2 regions of the Acidovorax sp. 1608163 genome follow, and region 1 is predicted to be linked to the other one. Evidence: predicted binding sites of a transcription regulator. Region 1 holds the regulator's gene; the other holds the start of a gene.
What was found. Region 1 encodes FliA, which starts transcription of late flagellar genes. Its sites were predicted from a motif close to CTAAAGTTTNNNNNNNNNNNGCCGNTA; they were not measured.

Region 1 (12,116 bases):
TGGACGTACCACTGGTGGACGAGGTCGATGTGGTGGCTTTGGTCGAACTGAGGATCATGCTGAAGTCTCCTGGGGCTTACTGGCCCATTTGCAGGGTTTTGAGGAGCAGCGACTTGGCCGTGTTCATGACCTCGACGTTGTTCTGGTACGAGCGCGAGGCGGAAATCATGTTCACCATTTCCTCCACCGCGTTCACGTTGGAATGCGTCACATAGCCCTGCTCGTCGGCCGAGGGGTGTGAGGGGTCATGCACCTTGCGGCCTGGCGCATCGCTTTCCTTGATGGAGGTCACTTTCACGCCTGCAGCGGCGTCGGAGCCCATGGGGGCGGTTTGAAACACCACCTGGCGCGCCTTGTACGCCTTGCCATCGGGGCCCGCCACCGCATCGACGTTGGCCAGGTTGCTGGCCACGACGTTCAGGCGCTGTGACTGCGCGCTGATGGCGCTGCTGGACACATTGAAGATGGAGAACATGGACATGGGGCGTCTCGCTTTCTGCGCTGGCTTACTGGCCCTGGATGGCGCTGAGCATGGTTTTGGCGTTGCCGTTGATGAAGCGCAGCGTGGCCTCGTAGCGCACGGCGTTGTCCACGAAGTTCGAGCGCTCGCGGTCCAGGTCCACCGAGTTGTTGTCCAGCGCGGGCTGGGTCTGCACGGCATAGCCCAGCTTGCTGGGGCCTGAGAGTGTGGATGCCGAGCCCGAACCTGTGGTGGTGGCTTGAAAATGCCGGGGGTCTGACGTGGCGGTGCTCACGGCGGGGCCTGTGCCACCAGTGGCCAGGTTCTTCACGACGCTGCTGGCACCCGATTCAGTGGCTTCGCGCAGGGTTTTGGCAAAGTCGAAATCCCGCGACACGTAGCCGGGGGTGTCTGCGTTGGCAATGTTGCTGGCGATGATGCGCTGGCGCTCGGCGCGCAGTATCAGCGCGTTGCCTTGAAATCCCAGCTGGTTGGTCATCTTGTCAAGCATGGTTGCCTCACATCCTGTATCGCTTGCCGCCACGGCCCGGTGCGGGTTTTGGCGTGGTTCGATTATGGAAATGGCGGTTTTTTTCTAAAGCCCGAAGAACGCGGAAATGGCTGGGCAGTTTCGGGCTTTGCCTTGGGGCTTGGCGGCCTATAGTGAATGCGTTGGAATGGCCCGCAGGCCTGGGTGCTGTACCCAGAGCCCTGCTGCGCTGGCGGTGCTCCCTGGCAACCGTGCGCGGGCCCTTCAGGCGGACGGCGTGGCGCTGTCCGTCCCACCGCGCCGCGGTTTGTCGGCGCTTTTACCGGAGAGCGCACCATGCCTTCCCTTTCATCCCTGCGCAGCGTTGGCCTAGCCCTCATGGCACTTTGGGGGGTATTGGCCGTGGGCGCCGCCCAGGCCCAGGCGGTGGCTGACCCCGCCGCCGAGCTGGGCAACCTGACCCAGCACTGGCTGGACGACGCCTTGGCCCGCAACCAGGCGGCAGGCGCCACGCTGCGCATGGAGGTGAGCGTGGGCGCGCTGGACAGCCGCTTGAACCTGGCCCCCTGTGCCCGGGTGGAGCCGTATTTGCCTGCAGGCTCGCGCCTGTGGGGGCGCACCCGGCTGGGGCTGCGGTGCGTCGAGGGGCGTTCGCCCTGGAATGTGTTCTTGCCCGTCACCATCAAGGCTTGGGGCCCCGCCTGGGTGCTGACCGGCAACGTGGCGCCCGGCGCCGTGCTGACTGCCAACGACGCCACGCAAGCCGAGGTGGACTGGGCGGCCGACCCCGCCCCGGTGGTGGCCAACCCTGAGGCCTGGGTGGGCCAGACTGCCTCGCGCCAGTTGATGGCCGGGCAGGCCTTGCGCCAATCCATGGTCAAGGCGCCCAGCATTTTCCGCGCAGGTGCACAGGTGCGTGTTTCTGCCCAGGGGCCGGGTTATGCTGTGGTCTCTGCAGGGCAAGCGTTGTCCGCAGGCACCGTCGGGCAGACTGTGCGCGTCAGAATGGACAATGGTCGCGTAGTGAGCGGCATTGTGGCTGAAGATGGAACAGTGACCATCACTCTTTGAGGATTTGCCCGCACAAATAGCTAAAGTCCGCCCAAAACGGGTCGAAAACATTGCTACTGAGCCCCACATCACACGGGGTGGTGGAGAGAGCGATGAAGATAGGTCAAAAACCGGAACTCCCGGGCGCATTGGCGCAGACGGGGCTTGCCAAGCAAGCCAAAAGTCCAGCCCCTGCTGCGGAAGGGGTGGCAAAAGGCGCTGCTGCTGCGCAAGCCGCCGGTGTGCCTGTCACTGTGTCCAGCTCGGCCCGCGCCCTGGAGCAGCCTGGTCGCACCACCAGCGATTTTGACGCCAAGCGCGTGAGCGAAGTGCGTGCTGCCATCAATAACGGCACTTTTTCGGTGGATGCGGATGCGATTGCGGACAAATTGCTGTCCAATGCGCAAGAAATCTTTTCTCGCGCCCGCGGATAAACGCCTGATCCCAGGCTTTGTCTAGCGCACCACCACCATGTCGTTAGAAGAAGCCCTCACCACGGTAGAGCAACACATCGAAAAGGTGTCTGCCGCCTTGCTGGCACTGGACGCTCCCTCGCTGGAGATTGCCAGTACCGCGCTGCGCGATGCAGCAGCACGCTTTACCTGGGTGCTGGAGCAAGCGCAGCACCAGCAAGTTTCTGAACTTCCCCCCCAATTCCAGCAGCGCCTTGCAGCCGTTGGCCAACACTTGGCCATCCAGCGAGACAACCTGGCCCGTGTGGCGGTGTTGACCGACCGCCAAGTGGCCGTGGTGGTGCCGCAGGCCGATGGAGCCCAGACCGCCACCTATGCCAACCCGCAAGCCGCAGGCGCGAAGGCGGGCGGCGTAGCGCGCATCTATCGCTCGGTGGGTTGAGCGGACGGCCTCCACTTCCCGTGCGCAATCTGGCGCAGGGTTGAATCTCTTGGGTTTGGAATTGCTATAAAAAGAATAGCTGCTGGCGCTTTATTTACAAGCGGTAGCAGCTATTTTGTTTAAGTGTGGCTGGGTCAGTGGCTGCGCATCTTGGCGCGCAGGCGGGCGATGGACTGGCTGTGCAGCTGGCACACGCGCGATTCGGTCACGCCCAGCACGGCGGCAATCTCTTTGAGATTCATGTCGTGCTCGTAGTACATGCCCATGATGTGCTGCTCGCGTTCGGGCAGGCTTTTGATGGCGTTGACCAGCGATGTGCGCAACCGCTGGTCGCGCAGCAACTCCACCGGGTCGGCCGCAGCGTCGGCCACGTGGCGGTCCAGAAAACCGTCATCGTCCTCGCCGTGGGTCATGTCTTCCAGGTACACCAGCTGCGTGCCGCGCACCTTGCCCAGCAGGCTTTGGTAGTCGGCCAGGCTCAACTCCATCTCATCGGCAATTTCAGACTCCAGCGGGCTGCGCCCCAGCTTTTGTTCCAGCCGGTGCACGGCGTGCTCAATGTCTTTTTGGCTCTTGCGGGAGCTGCGCGACATCCAGTCGCCCTCGCGCAATTCGTCAAGCATGGCGCCACGGATGCGCTGGGTGGCAAAGGTCTCAAACTGAACGCCCTGGGCCATTTCGTAGCGCGACAGGGCATCCGCCAAGCCCATCATGCCGACCTGGATCAGGTCGTCCAGTTCCACGTTGGGAGGCAGCTTGGCAATCATGTGGTGCGCAATCCTCCTCACCAGCGGAACATGCTGGCGGATCATCGCATCACGATCGAGCTGGCCTTTGGCGGTGTACATCAGATCAGTGGCTCCAGACGGTGGACGTTGGCTCAGGCGTGCCCGACAAACCCGTCACGTGGCTGGATGGTAGCGCAGTCAGCGGTCCACTGATGGTGCCCGCGTTTTCCAGCAGTTGCAAGGCCAAGCGTTGAACGTCATGAGGGTTATTGGCCGAGACGGTGGTCGTGCGCACGCGCCCGCCCAGGTGGCGTTCGGCGCAGTCTTGCAAGGTGCGTAACGCGCCCAGCGTGCGGCGACGTTCGCTGGCGCCATCGCCTTGCAGCACCGAGGCCACAGTGCAGGGCAGGCCGGAGTGCGTGGCAATCTGCTTGAGGCTTTTATAGCAGGACAAAACACCGGCGGAGCCGCCCTCCATCACCGCCAGCGGGATGGTGCTGGTGTGCGTAAGCAAGGGGCCCAACAGCCCTGCCGGGGCGTGCAGCACCAGCAGCCCGTAGGCGCGGAAGTACGGCAGCAGCCCTTGCAGCGGGGGGGCGCCTTCGGTGTAGGCCTGTCGCTGCAACTGGTGCAGGCCCCGCGCCGCTGGGATCACGGCCACCGAGGTGACCGAGGCGCTGGCGCTGGTGCCCAGGCCGTCGTTCCAGGGGGCTTGCTGCAGCACATGGCTCAGGCCTGGGGTGTCGTCGGTTTCCAGTGCGGTACCGTCCAGCACCATCACGGGGTAGCCCAGGCGCTGCAGGTTGGCGCAAATCTGCCAAAGCATCTCCAGCCCGCTGGAGGCGCGCTCCTGGCTGGCCACCGCCAGCACGCGCAACTGGGCTTGCGGCGTGAAGCTGCTCAGGCCTGCCGCCTGGTGAAAGCCGGTATCAAGCATCCACAAGTCCTTTCTCTGTCAGGGCCTCGGGTGCGTTCGAGAAGTAGTAGTTCAGGTCTGACGCCTTGGGGTCAAACGCCGACTTCACGGGCGCGCGCATGGAGGTGCTGATGAGTTTGTGCGCTTCGGCGGGTTCCCAGTCTTCGGGCACCCGCTGGCCGTTGGTGACGCCGCGCAGCACCATTTGGTGGCGGATCAGCGCGTCAATCGAGGGCCCCAGCTTCACGGCTTCGTCCACCTTGGACAGGATGGCCTGCTGCGAGCCAGCGGTCTTGAAAGAGGTGAGCACATCGTCCAGCGTGTCTCCGTGGCAGCCTGCATTGAGCACCAGCAGCCGGTTCACGCGGGGCAGGTCCAGCACGTCCAGCATGCTGCGCTTGCGGGGATCGCGCGGAGCGACGCCAGTGGTGTCGATCAGCACCATTTTCTTGCCACTGAGCAGGCCCAGCAGGTCTTGCAGTGCGGCACGGTCGTGGGCCAGGTGCGCCACGATGCCCAGCATGCGGCCGTAGGTGCGCAGTTGTTCGTGGGCCCCCACGCGGTAGGTGTCCAGCGTGATCAGGCCCACACTGCCAGGGCCATGCACGCGGGCGCACAGCGCGGCCAGCTTGGCGGTGGTGGTGGTTTTGCCCACGCCGGTAGAGCCGACCAGGGCAAAGATGCCGCCTTGCTCGTACAGCGGCGCTTCGTTCTCGTCGGTCTTGAGGTTGCGTTCGAGCACATCCATGAGCCAGCGCACAGCGTCGCCTGCCGACAGGTCCTCGGGCATGCGCTCCAGCACGGCGCGGGCCAGTGCGGGCGAGTAGCCTGCACGGATCATCTTCAGCATCAGGTTCGACTGGATGGGGTTTTGCTTGGCCTGACCCAGCCAGGCCATGGTGTTGAAGCGGTCTTCAATCATCTCCTTCATGGCGTGCAGCTCGTTCATCAGGCTTTGCTGCTGGGCCATGGAGGCAGCGGGCGCTGCGGCTTCGGCCTTGCGGCGAGGAGGCGGTTCTGGCAGGTCCATCGGGATGGAGCGCAGAGGGTTGTGGCGCACCACGGCTGGGGCAGCGGGGCGCTCGCGGGGGAAGTCGCGGTCTTGGTTGCGGCTGCGCTCGGCAAACGTTGGCGGCTCGGCCGGGCCATTCATCACTTCATGGCGGCGGCGCAGCATGCGTTCACGCACGTAGTCCTGGAAGGACAGCGTGCTCATGGCCAGTTGCTCGGTGTCTTCTTCCACCGGGTTGTGACGGTTGGCAGTGGCCGCAATCTGCATGGGGCGTGCCGGTGCACGGGCGGCGCTCTTGGGGGCCAGCAGGGGCTCGTGCAGGGCGCTGCGCGAATCCTGAAAATCACGGCCACCTTGCAGCGACTTGCCTTGCGAGCCCATGGAGCCCGTCGGGCCGCCTGCGTTCTGGGCTGCGTTGTCGAGTGCCGACAAGGTGTCTTCTGCCGTGGCCACCACCTCCACGCCGTTGGCGGTGGGGCGGTTGGACAGGATGAGGGTGCCCTCGCCAAAGGCCATGCGCGCCTTGGCCAATGCCTCGCGGGAGGTGGGGGCGGTAAAGCGTTTGATGTTCATGCTGATGCACCTTTGAGAATGGGCCCAATCCGGATGGTGTGGGTCTCAGGAATTTCACTGTGCGCAAGCACCTGCAGGCGGGGGGCGACGCGGCGCACCAGGCGGGAGATGGCGTTGCGGATCTGGTCAGGCACCAGCAGGCAGGCGGGCAAGCCCATCTCTTCCTGCTTGAGTGCCACTTCAGCCGCTTTTTGGGTCAGGATGTCGGCGACGCCAGGGTCCAGCGCGGGGCCGGAGGCGTTGCCCAAGGCCTGCACCAGAAGGCGTTCCAGCCCAGGCTCGATGGCGATGACGTTGAGTTCGCGGGTGGGACCGTAGATCTGCTGGACGATGGCAGGCGACAGTGCAATGCGCACGCGCCGGGCCAGCTCCACAGGGTCTGCGACGGAGCCTGCATGCTCTGCCAGGGTTTCGATGATGGTGCGGATGTCGCGGATGTGCACAGACTCTTCCAGCAGCAGCTGGAGAACTTTCTGAAACGTTGCGATCGAGACCATTTTCGGAACCACTTCTTCGATGAGCTTGGGGGCCAGTTTTGCCACGTGTTCCACCAGTTGCTGGGTTTCGGTGCGACTGAGGAGCTTGGCTGCCTGGACTTGCATCAAGTGTGACAAATGCGTCGCCATCACGGTTTCTGAATCAACGACGGTAAAACCCGCCATTTGTGCCGCTTCCTTTTGCCGGTCGTCAATCCAGTGCGCAGGCAAACCGAAAGCGGGGTCGGTGGTGGGGGTGCCGATGAGGGGTGTGGTGATGCCGCCGGGGTTGATGGCCAGGAACATGCCGGGGAAGGCTTCGCCCTCGCCCACCACCACGCCGCGCAGGGTGATGCGATAGCCGCTGGGCTTGAGTTCGAGGTTGTCTCGCACGTGCACGGCAGGGGGCAGGAAGCCCACCTCTTGCGCAAACTTGCGGCGCACGCCCTTGATGCGGGTGAGCAGGTCGCCCTGGCGGCTCTTGTCCACCAGCGAAATCAGTCGGTAACCCAGTTCCAGGCCCAGCAGGTCAATGGGCTGCAGGTCGTCCCAGGTGGCCTCCCCATCGGCTGCGATGGGGGCGGGCGGGGCTTCGGGCTCTGGCGGGATTTGCTGGCGCTGGTACAGCACCCAAGCCCAGTAGCCCAGCGAGCCGCCAATCACCAAAAATACGATGTGCGGCATGCCGGGGATGAGGCCCAGCATGATCAGAATGCCTGCCGTCACGCCCAGCACACGGGGCGACATGAACAGCTGCTGCACGATCTGGCGACCCATGTCCTGCTCTTTGCCCACGCGCGAGACCACCATGGCAGCCGCCACCGAGATCAACAGGCCAGGAATCTGCGCCACCAGTGCATCACCGATGGCCAGCAGGATGTAGCTGTCGGCAGCCTGCTTGGCCGTCAAGCCGTGCTGAAGAATGCCGATCGTGAAGCCGCCCACGATGTTGATCAGCAAAATCAGGATACCGGCCACCGCGTCCCCGCGCACGAACTTGGAGGCGCCGTCCATGGAGCCGAAGAAGTTGGCTTCTTCGCCCACTTCAGCGCGGCGGCGCTTGGCTTCCTTTTCGTCGATCAGGCCTGCGTTCAGGTCGGCATCCACGGCCATCTGCTTGCCTGGCATGGCGTCCAGGGTGAAGCGGGCAGACACCTCGGCAATACGCTCGGCGCCCTTGGTCACCACGATGAAGTTGATGACCACCAGAATCGCAAACACGATCAGACCGACGGCAAAGTTGCCGCCGATCAGGAAGTGCCCGAAGGCCTCAATCACCGCGCCAGCGGCGCCGGGACCCGTGTGGCCTTCGAGCAGCACCACGCGGGTGGAAGCCACGTTCAGCGACAGACGCATCAGCGTGGTGAGCAGCAACACGGACGGGAAGGCTGCAAAGTCCAGTGGCCGGATCATGTAGGCCGCCACCATCATCACCATCAAGGCCACGGCGATGTTGAGGGTGAAAAAGGCGTCCAGCAGCCAGGCGGGGATGGGCAGCACCATCAGCGCCAGGATCGCCACCACCAGCAGTGGTGCGGACATGCCTTGCAAGACGGAGGTGTTCTTGCCTGCCCACAGCCTCAGGGAGTTGACAGAGGTGTTCATACAGCAGCGCCTTTGGCAGAGAGCTTGTTCAGCGGATCCAGCTCAGGGGGGACATAGGGCTCAATCAGCTCGCCAGGCATGCGGCCTTCGCCACGCAGCGCGGCCTTGAGTCGGTACACATAGGCCAGCACCTGGGCCACGGCGGTGTACAGCGTGGCAGGAATGGCCTGGTCCAGTTCGGCGTGGGCATACAGTGCCCGCGCCAGCATGGGCGATTGCAATACGGGGATTTCGTGGCCCTTGGCCAGATCACGGATGCGCATGGCCACCAGGTCGGTGCCGCGTGCAATCACCTGGGGCGCGGCCATGGTGGCTTCGTCGTACTTCAGGGCCACGGCGTAGTGGGTGGGGTTCATCACCACAAAGTCGGCCTTGGGCACGGCGCTCACGCTGGCGCGGTCTGCCAGCTCGCGCTGCTTTTGGCGGATGCGTCCCTTGGTGTGAGGGTCGCCTTCGGATTCCTTGTGCTCTTGCTTCACTTCTTCGTGGGACATCTTGAGCCCGGATTTGAAGAAGAAGGCTTGCAGTGGGATGTCCACCAGCGCTGCCAGAAACACCACCAGCAACAGCATGCTCACACCGGTGGTGAGCCAGTCGGCCATGAAGCGGATGGCACTGGTGGAGGGCTGGGCCACCAGCATGGCAATGCTTTCGATGCTGTTCCCCATGTATTTCCATGCCACGAACGACAGCACAGAGGTCATGAACACCATCTTGGCCACATTGGCCAGTTGCTGCTTGGAAAACAGGTTGGTGAAACCGGTGAGCGGGTTCAGGCGGCTGAACTGGGGAGTGATGGGCTTGGCGCTGAAAATCCAGCCGCCCGCGCCCACTGCGCTGATGATGGCCGCTGCGCTGGTCAGCAGGGCGAAGACCACGCTGGCCACCAGGCCCACCACCACCATGACCTGCATGCGCTCCAGCATGGAGGCTGGGGTCATGACCACTTTGGCATCGAACATCAGCTGCCGACCCAGGGCGTGCTGCAGGTGGTCCATCAGGGTGGGAGCCAAGGCCAGAACGCTGGCAGCGCCAACCCCCAGGATCGCCAAGTGCGACAAATCGCGCGAACGCGCGCCCTGGCCATCCTTGCGCGCATTCTGTAATTTGCGCTCCGTGGCGGGTAGTTCTTTGTCTTGGCTGGAGTCCATGATGGCATGACGGCTGGTGTCATGCCATTGTCGTGAGCGACCCGAAAACCTAAAGGCTGAAAAGGGGCCGCTGGGGCCCCTTTTTCAACGATGCAAAAACGCTGGTTCGATCAGAATCCCAAACTGGCGAGCAGATCGTCCACTTGGGATTGGTCGGTCACGATGTCGGGCGTGTTCTCTGGGTCTACCACAGGGCCTTGCAGGCGCGCAGGCTCGGGAGGCGCCACTTGCACATGGGCGCTGGAGGGGGCTGTTTGAATGAGCAGCTGTACCAGCTGGTCTTCAATCGTTCCGGCCAGATTCACTACCCTGGCAATGACTTGGCCTGTCAGGTCGTGGAAGTCCTGGGCCATCATGATTTCGGTCAGATGCGCATCGGCTTCCTTGGTAACGCGCTCCACGTCGGTCAGGAAGTTGAAGATCTCACCTTTGGCGACGGCTGCCACGGGGTCTTTGATCAGGGAGTCCACCACACGGCGGGTTTCCGAGGCGATGAAGTCGTGTTGTGCTTTGGCCAGCTCCACCCGGCTGAGCACTTTCTCCGCCGCTTCGCCGGTGAGGCGTGCAATGTAGGAGAGGCGGCTTTGCGCGTCGGGCAGTTCACCCATGGAGCCCCGCAATTTTTCTGCGAAGCCCAACTCATTCAGCGAATCGTGGAGTTGCCGTGTCAGCTGTCCAATTTTCTGATGGACATCTGCAGCGGGCTCTGCATGGGGGATTTCTGGCGTGTCCATGGCGTCACATTCCCATCTTTTTGAGAATCAGCAGAACTTTTTCTTCCAGGGTGGCTTTGGTGAACGGCTTGACTATGTAACCCGCAGCGCCCCCTTGGGCGGCCGCCACGATGTCTTCCTTGCGTGCTTCGGCCGTCACCATCAGCACGGGCAGGTGCTTGAGTTTGTCGTCTTTTTTGATTTCGGCCAACAATTGAAAGCCGTTCATGTTCGGCATGTTGATGTCAGACACCACAAAGTCGAACTTGCCGTTGCGAAGTTTGTTGAGTGCTGCGACGCCGTCTTCAGCCTCGTCAGCGTCCGCAAACCCGCTTTCCTTGAGCAGGTTACGGACGATGCGGCGCATGGTGGAGAAGTCGTCAACGATGAGGAAGCGAAGGGCTGTGGTCACTTGGGACCCTTTCGGTCGAAAATGGCTAGAGGTATTGTCAAGTGTGGCAGGTTTTGTGACAAGGCGTAACGTCTACCTGCCTTCGTCAGGATTTTCCCGCTTTTCAATCGTCAGTTCTGTCGATGTTACGGTGGGAATCCCTTTCCCCATGAGTCTTTCTTCTGCCTCACGGGTTAATACCGTGATGGTAATGCGACGATTGGCTGCAGAGCGTGGGGTGTTGGGTTCCAGCAAATCGCTGGCGGCCAGCCCGACCACGCGGCCCAGTTTGGCATCGGGCATGCCAGCGGCCACCAGTTCGCGGCGTGAGGCGTTGGCGCGGTCAGATGACAGCTCCCAGTTGCTGTAGCCACGCTCGCTGTTGCCGTAGGGCACTGCATCGGTGTGCCCGGCCAGGCTCACGCGGTTTTCCACGCCATTGAGGGCGGCGCCAATTTCTCGAAGAATGTCGCGCATGTAAGGCTTGACGAGCGCGCTGCCGCTGTCAAACATGGGGCGATTCTGGTCGTCCACGATCTGGATTTGCAACCCGTCCGGGGTCACGTCGATCCGGATCTGCGATTTGTATTCGTTCAGGCGCGGGTTTTCTGTGATCAGCGCATCAATCTTGGCCTGCAATGCCTTGATGCGCTGGGCGTCCAGGCGGGCTTGCTCGGCCTTCACATCGGCCTCGTTGAGCTTCTTGGGCTTCTCGGATGTCGTTTCGGCCCGCTTGACGTGCCCGGCGCTCTGCGTGAGGTCGGTGCCACCACCGCCAGTGAGGATGCTGGAGCTGGACCCCGAGCCTGGGCCGCCCTGCAGCGACACCTTCAGGGGGGCGCTGAAGTAGTCCGAAATGCCTTTGCGGTCGCCATCGGTGGTGGAGCCCAGAAGCCACATCAGCAAAAAGAACGCCATCATGGCCGTCACGAAGTCGGCGTAGGCGATCTTCCAAGCGCCGCCATGGACTGCATGGCCGCCCTTCTTGACGCGCTTGATGATGATGGGCTGGAGTTTCTTTTCTGCCACAGCAAGGTCCAGTTACTTCTTGCCCTTCACGTGGCCTTCCAGCTCCGAGAAGGTGGGGCGGTCGGTCGAGAAGAGCACTTTGCGGCCAAATTCAATGGCTGTGGCTGGGTTGTAGCCCTGCATGCTGGCCAGCAGCGTAGATTTGATGCACTGGAACTCTTTAGCAGCGTCTTCGGTCTTTTGCTCCATCAAGCCGCCCAGGGGCTCCACAAAGCCGTAGGCCAGCAAAATGCCCAGAAAGGTACCCACCAGGGCCGAGGCAATCATGCCCCCGAGCACTGCAGGGGGTTGGCCCACCGAGCCCATGGTATTCACCACCCCCAACACGGCTGCCACGATACCGAACGCAGGCAACGCACCTGCCAGGCGGGCAATCGCCGCTACGGGGGCGTGTGCCTCTGCATGGTGGGTGTCGATTTCGGCATCCATCAGCGCCTCGATCTCATGCGAGTTGAGGTTGCCCGACACCATCATGCGCAGGTAGTCGGTGGTGAACTCGATCACATGGTGGTCATGCCCGACCACCGGGTATTTCTTGAAAATCTCGGACTCGTGGGGGGCTTCCACGTCCTTTTCAATGGCCATCAGGCCTTCCTTGCGGGCCTTTTGCAGGATGTCGTACAGCATGGCCAGCAGTTCCATGTAGCGGGCCTTGGTGTACTTGCTG
Region 2 (12,116 bases), 2.2 Mb from region 1:
GCGCCCTCAGGGGTTTGCACCTTGACCCACGGGCCATTGCGCTCGGAAGTCCGCGTGACCTGCGTGTTGGCGGGGATGGAGCCCAGACTGGGGGCGTTGTCTGCGGGGGATTCGCGCAGTTCCGTCGAGCGTTTGACCACGGCAGTCTGCGCGTGCGCCGTGCCAAAGGGGATCGCAACAGTCAAAGCCAAGCCGCTGGCAAGGGCTAGGTGGTTCAGCCAGTTCATGGTGGATGCCTCAATTTATGATGCTTTGGAATCAAGCATCAACATTCAAACCGGAGATTGTTATGGATTTGGGAATTGCGGGCAAATGGGCGCTGGTGTGTGGTGCCAGCAAAGGCTTGGGGTTGGGGTGCGCGCAGGCCTTGGTGCGCGAGGGTGTGAACGTGGTGATCAACGCTCGCAACGCCGATGTGCTGGCTCAGTCTGCTGCAAAATTGATAGCTGACAGCGCCATTCAGATCAGCGCTGGAGGGCTGAAACACCCGCAACCTGTGGTGATCGCCGTCGCGGCCGACATCACCACGGCGCAGGGCCGTGATGCGGTGTTTGCCGCAGCAGGCGGGCCGGGGCGCGACTTTGACATTGTGGTCACCAATGCGGGTGGGCCACCCCCAGGGGACTTTCGTGACTGGGGCCGAGATGCTTGGATCAAAGCGGTGGACGCCAATATGCTCACGCCCATTGAGCTGATCAAGGCCACTGTGGATGGCATGGCGGCGCGCGGTTTTGGTCGGGTGATCAACATCACCTCCAGCGCGGTGAAGGCGCCGATTGACGTGTTGGGTTTGTCCAACGGTGCGCGCAGCGGCCTCACGGGCTTTGTGGCGGGTGTGGCCCGCAGCAAGCTGGCTGCGCAGGGTGTCACCATCAACAACCTGCTGCCCGGCAAGTTCGATACCGACCGGCTCGCAGCCACCATCGGCGCGGCTGCGGCCAAGACGGGCAAGGCACTGGATGAAATCCGCGCGTCGCAGCAGGCGCAGATTCCCGCCGGGCGGTATGGCACGCCTGAGGAGTTCGGGGCTATTTGCGCATTTTTGTGCAGCGTGCATGCTGCCTACATGACGGGCCAGAATGTGTTGGCCGACGGCGGCGCTTACCCAGGGGCTTGAGCCCGGTCAAGTCGTGCAACGCAGGTGAGCGGTGCTCGAGGTGGGCGCCTGCTCTTGATTAGTGTCAATTAAATGTGTCCAAACGTGGTTATTTGGGGGATGGTGCGGGCGTAGCGTAGGCACAATGGGCGCCGCTACGCCTGTGGCCCGCAGGGTGGTGCTTTTTGGCTTTTCCGATTGGGAGAAGCAAGACTCCTCACAAACCAGGGTTGTCCGGCTGCCATGTTTCGCCTATCACGTCCGCTGCGATTGCTTCGCCACTGCGCTGCTCTGGCGTGCTGCTGCGCGGGCGGTTTGGTGGCTACGGCGGCATGGCCCCAGGCCAAGCCGCAGGCGGCGCCTTACCACCTGCGTGTCGTGGGGGCTTGGCAGACCTGAGCCAATACACGCGCCGCGAAGAGCCGTTTTGGAAGCATGACCTCGCCCGCCTGAGCGGTGGGCGCTACAGCGCTGAGATCGTCCCTTTTGACCGTGCTGGCGTGCCGGGCACCGAAATGCTGCGCTTGTTGCAGCTGGGGGTGGTGCCGTTTGGCACGGCGCTGATGAGCTCCTTCACGGCGCAGTACCCCGAGTACACCGCCCCCGATCTGGCGGGGTTGAACCCTGACATTGCCACCCTGCGCAGCACGCTGGCGGCATTCCGCCCCTACCTGGAAAAGACACTGCGCGAGCAGCATGGGGTGGAGCCTCTGGCCATTTACGTATACCCAGCCCAGGTGGTGTTTTGCGGCAAGCCATTGCGTGGGCTGTCGGACTTGTCGGGGCGGCGGGTGCGTGTGTCCTCGTCCACCCAGGCTGATTTTGTGAGCGCCCTGGGCGCAGAGCCCGTACTGACGGGGTTTGCGCAGATCGTGCCCAGCTTCACGGCGGGCAACACCGACTGCGCCATCACCGGCACCATGTCGGGCAACACCTTGGGTTTGCACACCCTCATGACCCATGTGCACGCCCTGCCTGTGACTTGGGGGCTGGCGGTGTTTGGGGCCAATCGCACGGCCTGGGCGGCGTTGCCTGCAGACCTGCGCGAGTTGTTGCGGCGCGAGTTGCCCAAGCTGGAGTCCTCCATCTGGGCGGAGTCCGAGCGGGAAACAGCCGATGGCATGGCCTGCAACCGGGGGGCGGCAGAGTGCGTTGGTGGGCGCAAGGGGCGTCTGGTGGTGGTGCCTGTGTCGGCGCAGGATGAGCGCCGCCGCAGTGAGATCCTGGCATCGACCGTGCTCCCACGTTGGCTGCAGCGCTGTGGCGCCCGCTGTGCCCAGGTCTGGAACTCCACCATCGGGCCGGTGCGCGGCATCATGGCCCCTAAAGCCCCATGAACGTGGCGGTACCCCGGCGCATCAAACTTTTCGTGTGGGGCGGTGTCGCGTCGTTCGTGCTGGCCGTGGTGGCCGTGGCCGTTACCCTCATCCTGAACGCCCGGCAGGTGGCGCTGGCCGATAGTGCCAGCGGTGCCAGTCGATTTGTGTCCAGCGCGGAGTCGGCGCTCAACCGCTCCTTGCTGGCGGTGGACGTATTGTTGGCCAGCATGGACGAGATGCTGGAGCTGTCAGGCGCGCGCCCCGAGTGGCTGGACCCTGAGGTAGCCAGCCAACGCCTGCGCAGCTCTGCCCGCCAGAACCTGATGGTGCGCTATGTGGCGCTGTTGGACACGCAGGGGCGCGTGTTCGCTTCGTCTGACGCGGCCGGGGCCTCGCTATCGGTGTCACTGCCTGCGGGCTTTGCGGCATCGGTGTTTGAACAACCGGTCTCGATGCTGATGGTCAGCGCACCGGCCGTGAGCTTTGTCAGCGCCGAGCGTGTGCTGTACCTGGCCCGGCAGATGCGGCTGGTCGATGGCACCCAGATGTTGGCCGTGGCCGAAGTGCCGGTCAGCGCGCTGGCGGGTGTACTCACCCAGGGCATGGACATCGCAGGGCTGCAAGTGACGCTGGAACGCGCCGCGGGCCAGGCGCTGCTCACCATGCCTCGGCAAGAAGACGCGCTGGCCCGCTCCCTGGCGCCGCCGCTGGCCGATCTGGATGTGCTGGGCCCGGCATGGCAAGCGCGTGCGCGTTTGAGTGGGGCGCTGGCCCTGGTGGTGTACCGGCCTTTGATGTACCAGGACTTGCGCATCGCCGCGAGCGTGCCGCGTGACGATGCGCTGGTGGCCTGGCGTTCTACCCGCGACGGCATCCTGCTCACGACCTTGGGTTTTGTGGTGATGATGGTGTTGGTGGGCGCGGTGTCCATGCGCTACCTCGACCGCATGACGCAGGCCCGCCTGGCCATTGCCCACTCCAAGGCCACGCTGGACGAAGCCCTGGAGTCCATGGTCAGCGGCTTTGTCTTGCTCGACAGCCAGATGCGCCTGGTGCAGTGGAACCGGCGTTTTGAAGAAATTTACCCCTGGCTCAAGGGCCAATTGGCAGCGCAGGTGCCCTTTCGGGAACTGCTGATGGAAAAGGCCCGCCACCACCTGGACAACGCCAGTGCCGAGGAGCAATTGCGCTGGGTGGAGCACCGCGTGGCAGTGCAGCGCAACCCTCAGGGCCCACATGAGCAGGGCCTGCCCGATGGGCGCGTGATCCAGGTCACCGAGCGTGCCACGCCCGATGCAGGCCTGGTGATCACCTACCACGACGTGACCGAGCTGCGCCGCGCGAGCGCCGAGATCGAAAACCTGGCTTTCTACGACCCGCTCACCGGCTTGCCCAACCGCCGTTTGCTGATGGACCGCATCCAGCAGACGGTGGCCGCCAGCGCCCGCAGCGGCCTGCATGGCGCCTTGCTGTTTCTGGACCTGGACCATTTCAAAACCCTCAACGACACCCTGGGTCATGAGGTGGGGGATGTGCTGCTGCGCCAAGTGGCTCAGCGCCTGAAGGCCTGTGTGCGCACCGAAGACACCGTGGCCCGGCTGGGGGGCGACGAGTTCGTGATCATGCTCAAGAACCTCGCCACTAGCAGCGAAGAGGCCGCCTCACTGGCCCGCCGGGTGGGCGAGAAGATCTTGCGCCGCTTGAATATGCCCTATGCATTGGGTGCACACACCTACCACAGCACTCCCAGCATTGGCGCCACGCTCATCGGGCTGGACATGCAGCCCCCCACCGATCTGCTCAAGCAGGCCGACATCGCCATGTACCAGGTCAAGTCGCAGGGGCGCAACTCGCTGTGCTTTTTCGACCCGCAGATGCAGATCGCCATCAACCAGCGGGTGCAACTGGAAAACGACCTGCAACTGGCCATCACGGGCAGCCAGTTTGAGCTGCACTACCAACCCCAACAGCGCCTGGATGGGCGCATCGTGGGGGTGGAGGGGCTCATCCGCTGGCGCCATCCTGAGCGCGGTCTGGTGGCGCCAGGGCAGTTCATCGCCGTTGCCGAGGAGAGCGAGTTGATCGTGCCCATTGGCCACTGGGTGCTGCGCACGGCGTGTGAGCAACTTGCCGCCTGGAAGGGCGATGCCCGCTACCAGCATGTGCAGGTGTCGGTCAACGTCAGCGCGCGGCAGTTTCGCCAGCGCGACTTTGTGGCCCGGGTGGTCGAGGTGCTGCGCGAGACCGGGGCCCAAGCCCATCTGCTCAAACTGGAGCTGACGGAATCACTGGTGTTGGACGATGTGGACGACACCATTGCCAAGATGGTGCAACTCAAGACCAAGGGCGTGCGGTTTTCGGTGGACGACTTTGGCACCGGCTACTCGTCTCTGGCCTACCTCACGCGCCTGCCGCTGGACCAGCTCAAGATCGACCAGTCCTTTGTGCGCAACCTGGGCGCCAAGCAGACCGACGATGTGATCGTGCAGACCATCATCGGCATGGCGCGCAACCTGGAGCTGGACGTGATTGCCGAAGGGGTGGAAACCGCCGAGCAGCGCGACACATTGGCCCGCTACGGCTGCCACTACTTCCAGGGCTATTTGCTGGGCCACCCCATGCCTGTGCAAGAGCTGGAAGCCCTGCTGGCCCGCGATCCGGCTGCCGCCGGTCTGGAGGCCTAAGGCCCTCCGAGGGGCTGCGCCTCAGCGCCTAGACGACACCACAATCCCTCCCACGATCAGCGCGAACGCCACGCCGTGGAACAGGTGCGGCGTCTCCCCCAGGAACGCGGCCGACAGCAGCGCGGCAAACAGCGGCGTCAGGTTGATGAAGAAACCCGCCACGGCAGGCCCCGCCCGCTGAACGCCCACGCCCCAGCAGCGGTAGGCCAGCACGGCAGGCCCCACGGCAATGAAGGCCAGCGCCGCCGCCAGGGGCCAGCTCCAGTCAATGTGCGTGCGGCCCAGGCCCCATTCCACGCCCGCAAATGCGCCCGACCAGCCCAGGCCGAACACCATCTGCGCCATCAAAAACGCCGCCCAGTCACCCCGCAGGCTGGCGGGCTCGCTGGTGCGCACCAGCAGCCAGCTGTAAAACGACCAAGACCCCGTGGCCAGCAGCATGAAGAGGTCGCCCGGCACCAGGCGCAGCGCCAGCAACTGGCCCCACTCGCCCCGGCTCAAGACGATGAGCACCCCGGCGATGGACAGCACGGCACCGGCCAGCTGCTGGCGCGTGACCTTGGCACCAAAGAACAGCGTGCCCACGGCCAGCATCCATACCGGCATGCTGGAGCCCACCAGCGTCACATTGATGGGCGTGGAGGTTTGCAGCGCCATGTACTGCAGCGCGTTGTACAGCCCAATGCCCAGCAGTCCCAGCACGGCATAACGCCGCCAGTGCGGCCACAGCGGGCTGTCTTTGCGCAACACCGCATGCGCCAGGGGCAGCAGGATGGCAAAGGCCAGCAGCCAGCGAATGAAGTTCAAGGCGATGGGGGCAATCATGGTGTGCACCAGTCGGCCTACCACGGCGTTGCCGGCCCACAGCAGGGGGGCGGTTACCAGCAGCGCCGCCGTGCCGGGCGTGAGTCTTTGGGTCATGCCCAGAAATGTAACGGCCTTGGTGTGCGCGCTGCAGGGAAGGGGTACTGCGCGCAGCCCTTCGTCGCGCTCGTGTGCCACAGAAAGCTCGGCAGGCAAGGCTGGTGGATTCATGGCAGGATGGCGGCCGTTTGTCCTGCACGCGCCGTTGGCGCGTTCCACCCCTTACAGGAGCCTGTTGCCATGAGCCTTGCCGTCCAGATCCGCCAGCATGGTGGTCCCGAAGAACTCCAGATTGTTGATGTGCCGGTGGGTGAGCCCGGGCCCGGCGAGATCCGCATCCGCCACCGTGCCGTGGGCCTGAACTTCATTGACGTGTACCACCGCACGGGCCTGTACCCGCTGGGCATGCCCGCCACCATTGGCATGGAGGGCGCCGGGGTGGTCGAGGCCGTGGGCGAGGGTGTCACGCACCTGCAACCCGGCGACCGCGCCGCCTACGCCAGCGCGCCCCCCGGCAGCTACTGCGAGGCGCGTGTCATGCCCGCCAAGACAGTGTGCAAGCTGCCCGATGCCATCGACTTTGAGACCGGCGCTGCCATGATGCTCAAGGGCCTGACGGCGCAGTACCTGCTCAAGAAAACACTGCCGGTGGAAGGCCTGCAGCCTGGTGACTTTGTGCTGTTCCATGCCGCAGCGGGCGGGGTGGGGCTCATCGCCTGCCAGTGGGCTAAGGCCCTGGGCCTGCAGCTGATCGGCACGGCCGGGTCAGACGCCAAATGCCAGCTGGCACTGGCCAACGGCGCGGCCCACGCCATCAACTACAGCACAGAAGACTTTGCCGCCCGCGTGAAGGACATCACCGGGGGCAAGGGCGTCAAGGTGGTGTACGACTCGGTGGGCAAAGACACCTGGGACAAGTCCCTCGACTGCCTGCGCCCCTTCGGCCTCATGGCCAGCTTTGGCAATGCATCGGGCCCGGCGCCGGCCTTTGCCCCAGGCATGCTGGGCGCCAAGGGCTCGTTGTACGTCACGCGCCAAACGCTGTTCACCCACATCGCCACGCGCGAAGCCACCCAGGCCATGGCCGACGACCTGTTTGCGGTGGTCGCCAGCGGCCAAGTCAAGATCCACATCGACCAGCGTTACCCCCTGGCTGAGGTGCAGCAGGCCCACCGCGACCTGGAGGCGCGCAAGACCACCGGCTGCACCATCCTCACGCTGTGACGGTGCGTGTGCCTGTGTTGAATGCGTTGAAGCCCAGCCCCGTGCCACCCCATGCGGCCCTGGCCCAGTGGCTGGTGACCGCCCGCCAGGCGGCCCACCAGCCCGCAGCCCAGGCCCGCATGCCGCTGGTGGCAGCAGGGCAGGTGGTGGGTTCGGTGGCCCAGGGTTTTTTGAATGAGATTGGCCTGCAGCGCTTGCTGGATAAGCGCTACCAGCTATCAATTCAGGAGTTGGGTGCAGGGCCCGCATGGCACTTGCAGGTGGCGCCCGAAGAGATCACCCCAGCGCTCAATGCGGTGGCTGCCGTCCTGCATGCCGCAGGCCGCTGCGGCCCGTGGCGCAACGAGCAACTGGCCGTGACCAACCCGCAAGGCGAGGTGGTGGGCACGGTAGAGCGGGGCGCCGTGCGCGTGCTGGGCATCACCACGCGCGCCGTGCACCTGGTGGGCCTGGCGCCCGACGGCCGCATGTGGGTACAAAAGCGCTCGCTCACCAAGCCCAACAACCCCGGCATGTGGGACACGCTGATGGGCGGCATGGTGTCTGCCGCCGATTCATTGCCCCAGGCCTTGGCCCGCGAAACCTGGGAAGAAGCGGGGCTGGACGTGGCCCAGCTAGAGGCCGTCACCCACGGCGGCCATGTCGACTTCAGCCGCCCCAGCCGCGAGGGCGGTGGCGTGGGCTTCATGGTCGAGCGCATCGACTGGTTCCAGGCCCAGGTGCCGCACGCACTGGAGCCCAACAACCAGGACGGAGAGGTGGAGCGGTTTGAGCTGCTCGCCCCGGCACAGGTGCATGAGCGCATGGTGCAGGGGGCTTTTACCTCAGAAGCCGCACTGGTGTTGGCTGGCTTTTACCGGTGGTGACGGGCGCGCGATCCTGCGCAGGGTTGGAGCGAAGCGCGTCCTGACTTTGCTCAAGTTTTTTGGCAGCGCGCCGATACGAGAGTGGTCGGCCTAAACCGCCCTTGAAACCCACAAGACACTTAGCAGGATCGCGCGCATGGCAGCCACCATCAATACCAACGTCGCCTCACTGACCGCACAGCGCAACCTCGGTGCCAGTCAGTCTTCGCTCAATACTTCCATCCAGCGCCTTTCCTCTGGGCTGCGCATCAACAGCGCCAAGGACGATGCCGCAGGGCTGGCCATTTCCGAGCGCTTTACCAGCCAAATCAAAGGCTTGAACCAGGCGGTGCGCAATGCCAACGACGGCATATCCCTGGCCCAGACGGCGGAGGGCGCGCTCAAGGCTTCAGGTGATATCTTGCAGCGTGTGCGTGAACTGGCTGTGCAGTCTGCCAATGCCACCAACAGCGCTGGCGACCGCCAGGCCCTGCAGGCAGAAGTGGGTCAGTTGGTGAGCGAGTTGGACCGCATTTCCAAAACCACTGAATTCAACGGTATGAAGCTGATGGATGGCAGTTTTGGCACGCAGCAGTTCCAGGTGGGGGCCAACGCAAACCAAACCATCGTCGCCTCGACCGGGGACTTGCGCACCAACGGTTATGGCAACAACCAAGTGCTTGCCGCTGGAACGGCAACCACCACAAACAACAACAACAATGGAGTGACTGCAGGGACCCTGTCGGTGAACGGTTTTGTGGGTAGCAAAGACATCGCTGTAGCGTCTTTGGCGACCGCATCCGCTATTGCTGCTTCTGTGAATGGGGTCAAGGCCGACACGGGCGTTACCGCAACCGCCCGTACCGAGTTGAGCGTAGCGTTTGGGGCTGCCGGGGCTTATACGCTGGCTATCCAGTCCGACAATACAGTGGGTCAGTCGATTTCTTTCACGTTGTCGGCCAGCAATACCGCTGATGGTTTGTCGGCCGCCATCAGCGCTATCAATGACCAGTCTTCTAAGACCGGGGTGACGGCTGCTTTGAGCGCCGATGGCACCAAGATACAGATGACCAATGCCACCGGCAACGATGTCCTGATCAATGACTTCAACACCCCCAATGCAGGCACCGTGACGGTCCAGAAACTGGATGCTGCTGGTGCCAACGTGGGCGCTGCGGTTGTCTTGGCAGTCAACGCCACATCTGACAACGCAAAAACGAGCGGCTATGTCACCCTGGATTCTGAGAAATCATTTTCTGTAACGGCGACGGGCACCAATGCCGCAACGGCTGCGTCGTCCACCATCAAGAAGGTCTCTGAGCTGGACATCACTACGTTCGCGAAAGCGACAGATGCACTCAAGACGGTCGATTCCGCCCTGAGTTTCATCAATGGTGAACGCGCCAAGCTCGGCGCGTTGCAGTCGCGCTTTGAAACCTCTATCTCGAACCTGCAGGTCACCTCGGAAAACCTGTCTGCCTCGCGCTCGCGCATCCTGGATGCAGATTTCGCCTCTGAAACAGCTAACCTCTCGCGTGCGCAAATCTTGCAGCAGGCTGGCACGGCGATGGTGGCCCAGGCCAATCAGTTGCCGCAAGGGGTGCTGTCACTGCTGCGTTGATACCAGGGCAACCGAAGCCCCTGAGGCCTTTGCTGGCTCATGTGCTTGCCCGCTGCGCCGCCACATCCCTCACCAAGTCCCACGCCGCCTGTGCCACCGGCGAGAGCGCCCGGTTGCGCCGGTGCACCAGCATGATCTCGCGGTTGATGCGGGGGAGCAGGGGGCGCACGGCCAGCTGTGGCAGCCCCTCGGGTGGGATGGCCAAGGTGGGGATGACGGAGATGCCCAGCCCCGCATCCAGCATGCGAAAGATGGTGGTGGGGTGGCCCACCTCTTGCGCCACTGTGCATTGCACGCTGTGCTCGGCCAGGGCGCGGTCGATCAGGCGGCGGCTGCCCGATTCGTGGTCCAGCAGCACCAGGGCCTCGCCCTGCAGGTCAGCCCAGCGCACCTGGCGCTTGCGGACCAGTCGGTGGCCGGGTGGGCAGGCCAGACAAAAGGGCTCGGTCAGGATGGTCTCGCAGTGCAGGGCATCGCGCTCGCTGGGATCGATCACCACACCAAAGTCCACCTCGCCCGACAACACGCTGGCCAGTACCGCGCTCTGAATGCGGTCCAGCAGCACCAGCTCCAGCCCTGGCAGGGCGCTGTGGGCCTGGGCAATGCAGTCGGGCATCAGGTTGGCCGACAGCGTGGGGCTGCTGGCCACGCGCACGCGGCCACGCCGTTCAGTCGCTAGCTCGCGCACATCCAGCAGGGTGGTTTCCAGCTCCTCCAGCACGCGGGGCAGGCGTGCCGCCAGGCGCTGGCCTGCGTCGGTCAGTGTCACCTCCCGCGTGGTGCGGTTGAGCAGCTTCAGGCCCAGTTGGGCCTCTAGTTCGGTGATGCAGCGGCTCACGGCCGGTTGGGTCAGCCCCACGGCATCGCCGGTGCGGCTGAAGTTGCGGGTGTCCGCCACCGACTGGAATACGTGCAATTGGCGCAGGGTGATATTCATGCGCTCAAATCATAAATCCATCAGAGAAATCCATTTCTCTTTGGAATGGGGCTGGGGTCCAATGCAAGTCCTTGGCCCTGGTTTGCCAGTGCTCCCTGTTCATGACTTTGCGTGTGTTTTGACCCATGGCCCGTTCCCGCTTTCTTCCTGACAATTTCACACTCGCCTTGCTGGGCACCGTGACGGTGGCCAGCGTGCTGCCTGCATCGGGCGTGGCCGCCCAGACGCTGGAGGGGCTGACGGTGGCCGCTGTGGCGCTGCTGTTCTTCTTGCACGGGGCCAAGCTTTCGCGCGATGCCATCGTGGCGGGGCTGTCGCATTGGCGGCTGCACCTCGTGGTGGTGGGGGCCACGTTTGTGCTGTTTCCATTGCTGGGCTGGGCGCTGCGGCCTGTGCTGCAGGGCTTGGTCACTCCGGGGCTTTACACCGGCATCCTGTACCTGTGCGTGTTGCCTGCCACGGTGCAGTCAGCCATTGCCTTCACTGCCATGGCGCGCGGCAACATGCCTGCGGCCATTTGCAGTGCATCGGCGTCCACGCTGCTGGGCATTGTGATCACCCCGGTGCTGGTGGGCCTGCTGTTGCCTGAGGCGCAGCACACGGCAGGCTCTGCGCAGCCCGATGCATTGGCCAACATCGGCCGCATCATGCTGCAGTTGTTGGTGCCTTTTGTGGCGGGCCACTTGCTGCGCCCCTGGATCGGTGGCTTCGTCAAGCGCCGGGCTGCTGTGCTCAAGTTTGTGGACCAGGGTTCTATCTTGCTGGTGGTGTACACCGCGTTCAGCGCGGCGGTGGTGGAAGGGCTGTGGCAGCAGTTGCCGCTGCCAGCCTTGTTGGGCCTGTTGGTGGTGTGCGCCATGCTGCTGGCCTTGGCCTTGGCCACCACCACCTGGGCCGCGCGGCGCATGGGCTTCTCCAAAGAGGACGAAATCACCATCGTGTTCTGCGGCTCTAAAAAGAGCCTGGCCAGCGGCGTGCCCATGGCCAAGGTGCTGTTTGCATCGCATGCAGTGGGCGCCATCGTGCTGCCGCTCATGGTGTTCCACCAGATGCAGCTGATGGTGTGCGCGGTGCTGGCGCAGCGCTATGCGCGGCGCGATGGGCAAGTGCCTGCAGGCGAATGAGGCACGGGGGGGCCGTGCCCATTTGGGATTAAAGTCGCAGGCTTGCGATGACACCCGCCCGGCCCGCAGCGCCCGGGCCCTGCTTTTTTCAGCGAGACCTGTATGGCAAAGATTTCTGGCGGCACCGACATCTATCTGATCCCGGGGGACCCCATCACCAACGTGCGGGCACCGCGCATGTTCAACAAGGTGTTTGAGCGCTGCGGCCTGGACGCGGTGATGTTGCCGGTGCAGGTGCGTGAACGGGACTTTGCCGTGTGGCTCAAGGCGACGTTTTTGGCGCGCAACGTGAAGGGCGTGATCATTGCGCCGCCCCACAAGCCGCAGGTGGTGCATTTGCTGGACAGCTGCGGGCTGGTGGCGCGGGTGGCGCGCTCGGTCAACATCGTGCGCCGGACCAGC

Region 2: EAG14_RS15135 (flagellin) is a predicted target of FliA. The motif match lies at 8,103-8,129, and genes of this name have one in related genera.

Annotation. Positions count from the first base shown of each region.
Region 1 covers NZ_CP033069.1:610,345-622,460, forward strand. Annotated here, with positions in the region: gene EAG14_RS02720 (flagellar hook assembly protein FlgD) at 1-58, opposite strand, end outside; gene flgC (flagellar basal body rod protein FlgC) at 77-481, opposite strand; gene flgB (flagellar basal body rod protein FlgB) at 507-971, opposite strand; gene flgA (flagellar basal body P-ring formation chaperone FlgA) at 1,287-2,021, shown strand; gene flgM (flagellar biosynthesis anti-sigma factor FlgM) at 2,114-2,434, shown strand; gene EAG14_RS02745 (hypothetical protein) at 2,472-2,855, shown strand; gene EAG14_RS02750 (RNA polymerase sigma factor FliA) at 2,990-3,703, opposite strand; gene EAG14_RS02755 (hypothetical protein) at 3,708-4,520, opposite strand; gene flhF (flagellar biosynthesis protein FlhF) at 4,513-6,084, opposite strand; gene flhA (flagellar biosynthesis protein FlhA) at 6,081-8,165, opposite strand; gene EAG14_RS02770 (flagellar biosynthesis protein FlhB) at 8,162-9,316, opposite strand; gene EAG14_RS02775 (protein phosphatase CheZ) at 9,427-10,050, opposite strand; gene cheY (chemotaxis response regulator CheY) at 10,055-10,441, opposite strand; gene motB (flagellar motor protein MotB) at 10,514-11,449, opposite strand; gene motA (flagellar motor stator protein MotA) at 11,462-12,116, opposite strand, start outside.
Region 2 covers NZ_CP033069.1:3,411,516-3,423,631, reverse strand. Annotated here, with positions in the region: gene EAG14_RS15170 (SH3 domain-containing protein) at 1-227, opposite strand, end outside; gene EAG14_RS15165 (SDR family oxidoreductase) at 290-1,117, shown strand; gene EAG14_RS15160 (TRAP transporter substrate-binding protein) at 1,327-2,433, shown strand; gene EAG14_RS15155 (EAL domain-containing protein) at 2,430-5,099, shown strand; gene EAG14_RS15150 (DMT family transporter) at 5,121-6,020, opposite strand; gene EAG14_RS15145 (quinone oxidoreductase) at 6,204-7,187, shown strand; gene EAG14_RS15140 (NUDIX domain-containing protein) at 7,205-8,053, shown strand; gene EAG14_RS15135 (flagellin) at 8,190-9,653, shown strand; gene EAG14_RS15130 (LysR family transcriptional regulator) at 9,691-10,590, opposite strand; gene EAG14_RS15125 (bile acid:sodium symporter family protein) at 10,716-11,714, shown strand; gene EAG14_RS15120 (shikimate dehydrogenase) at 11,817-12,116, shown strand, end outside.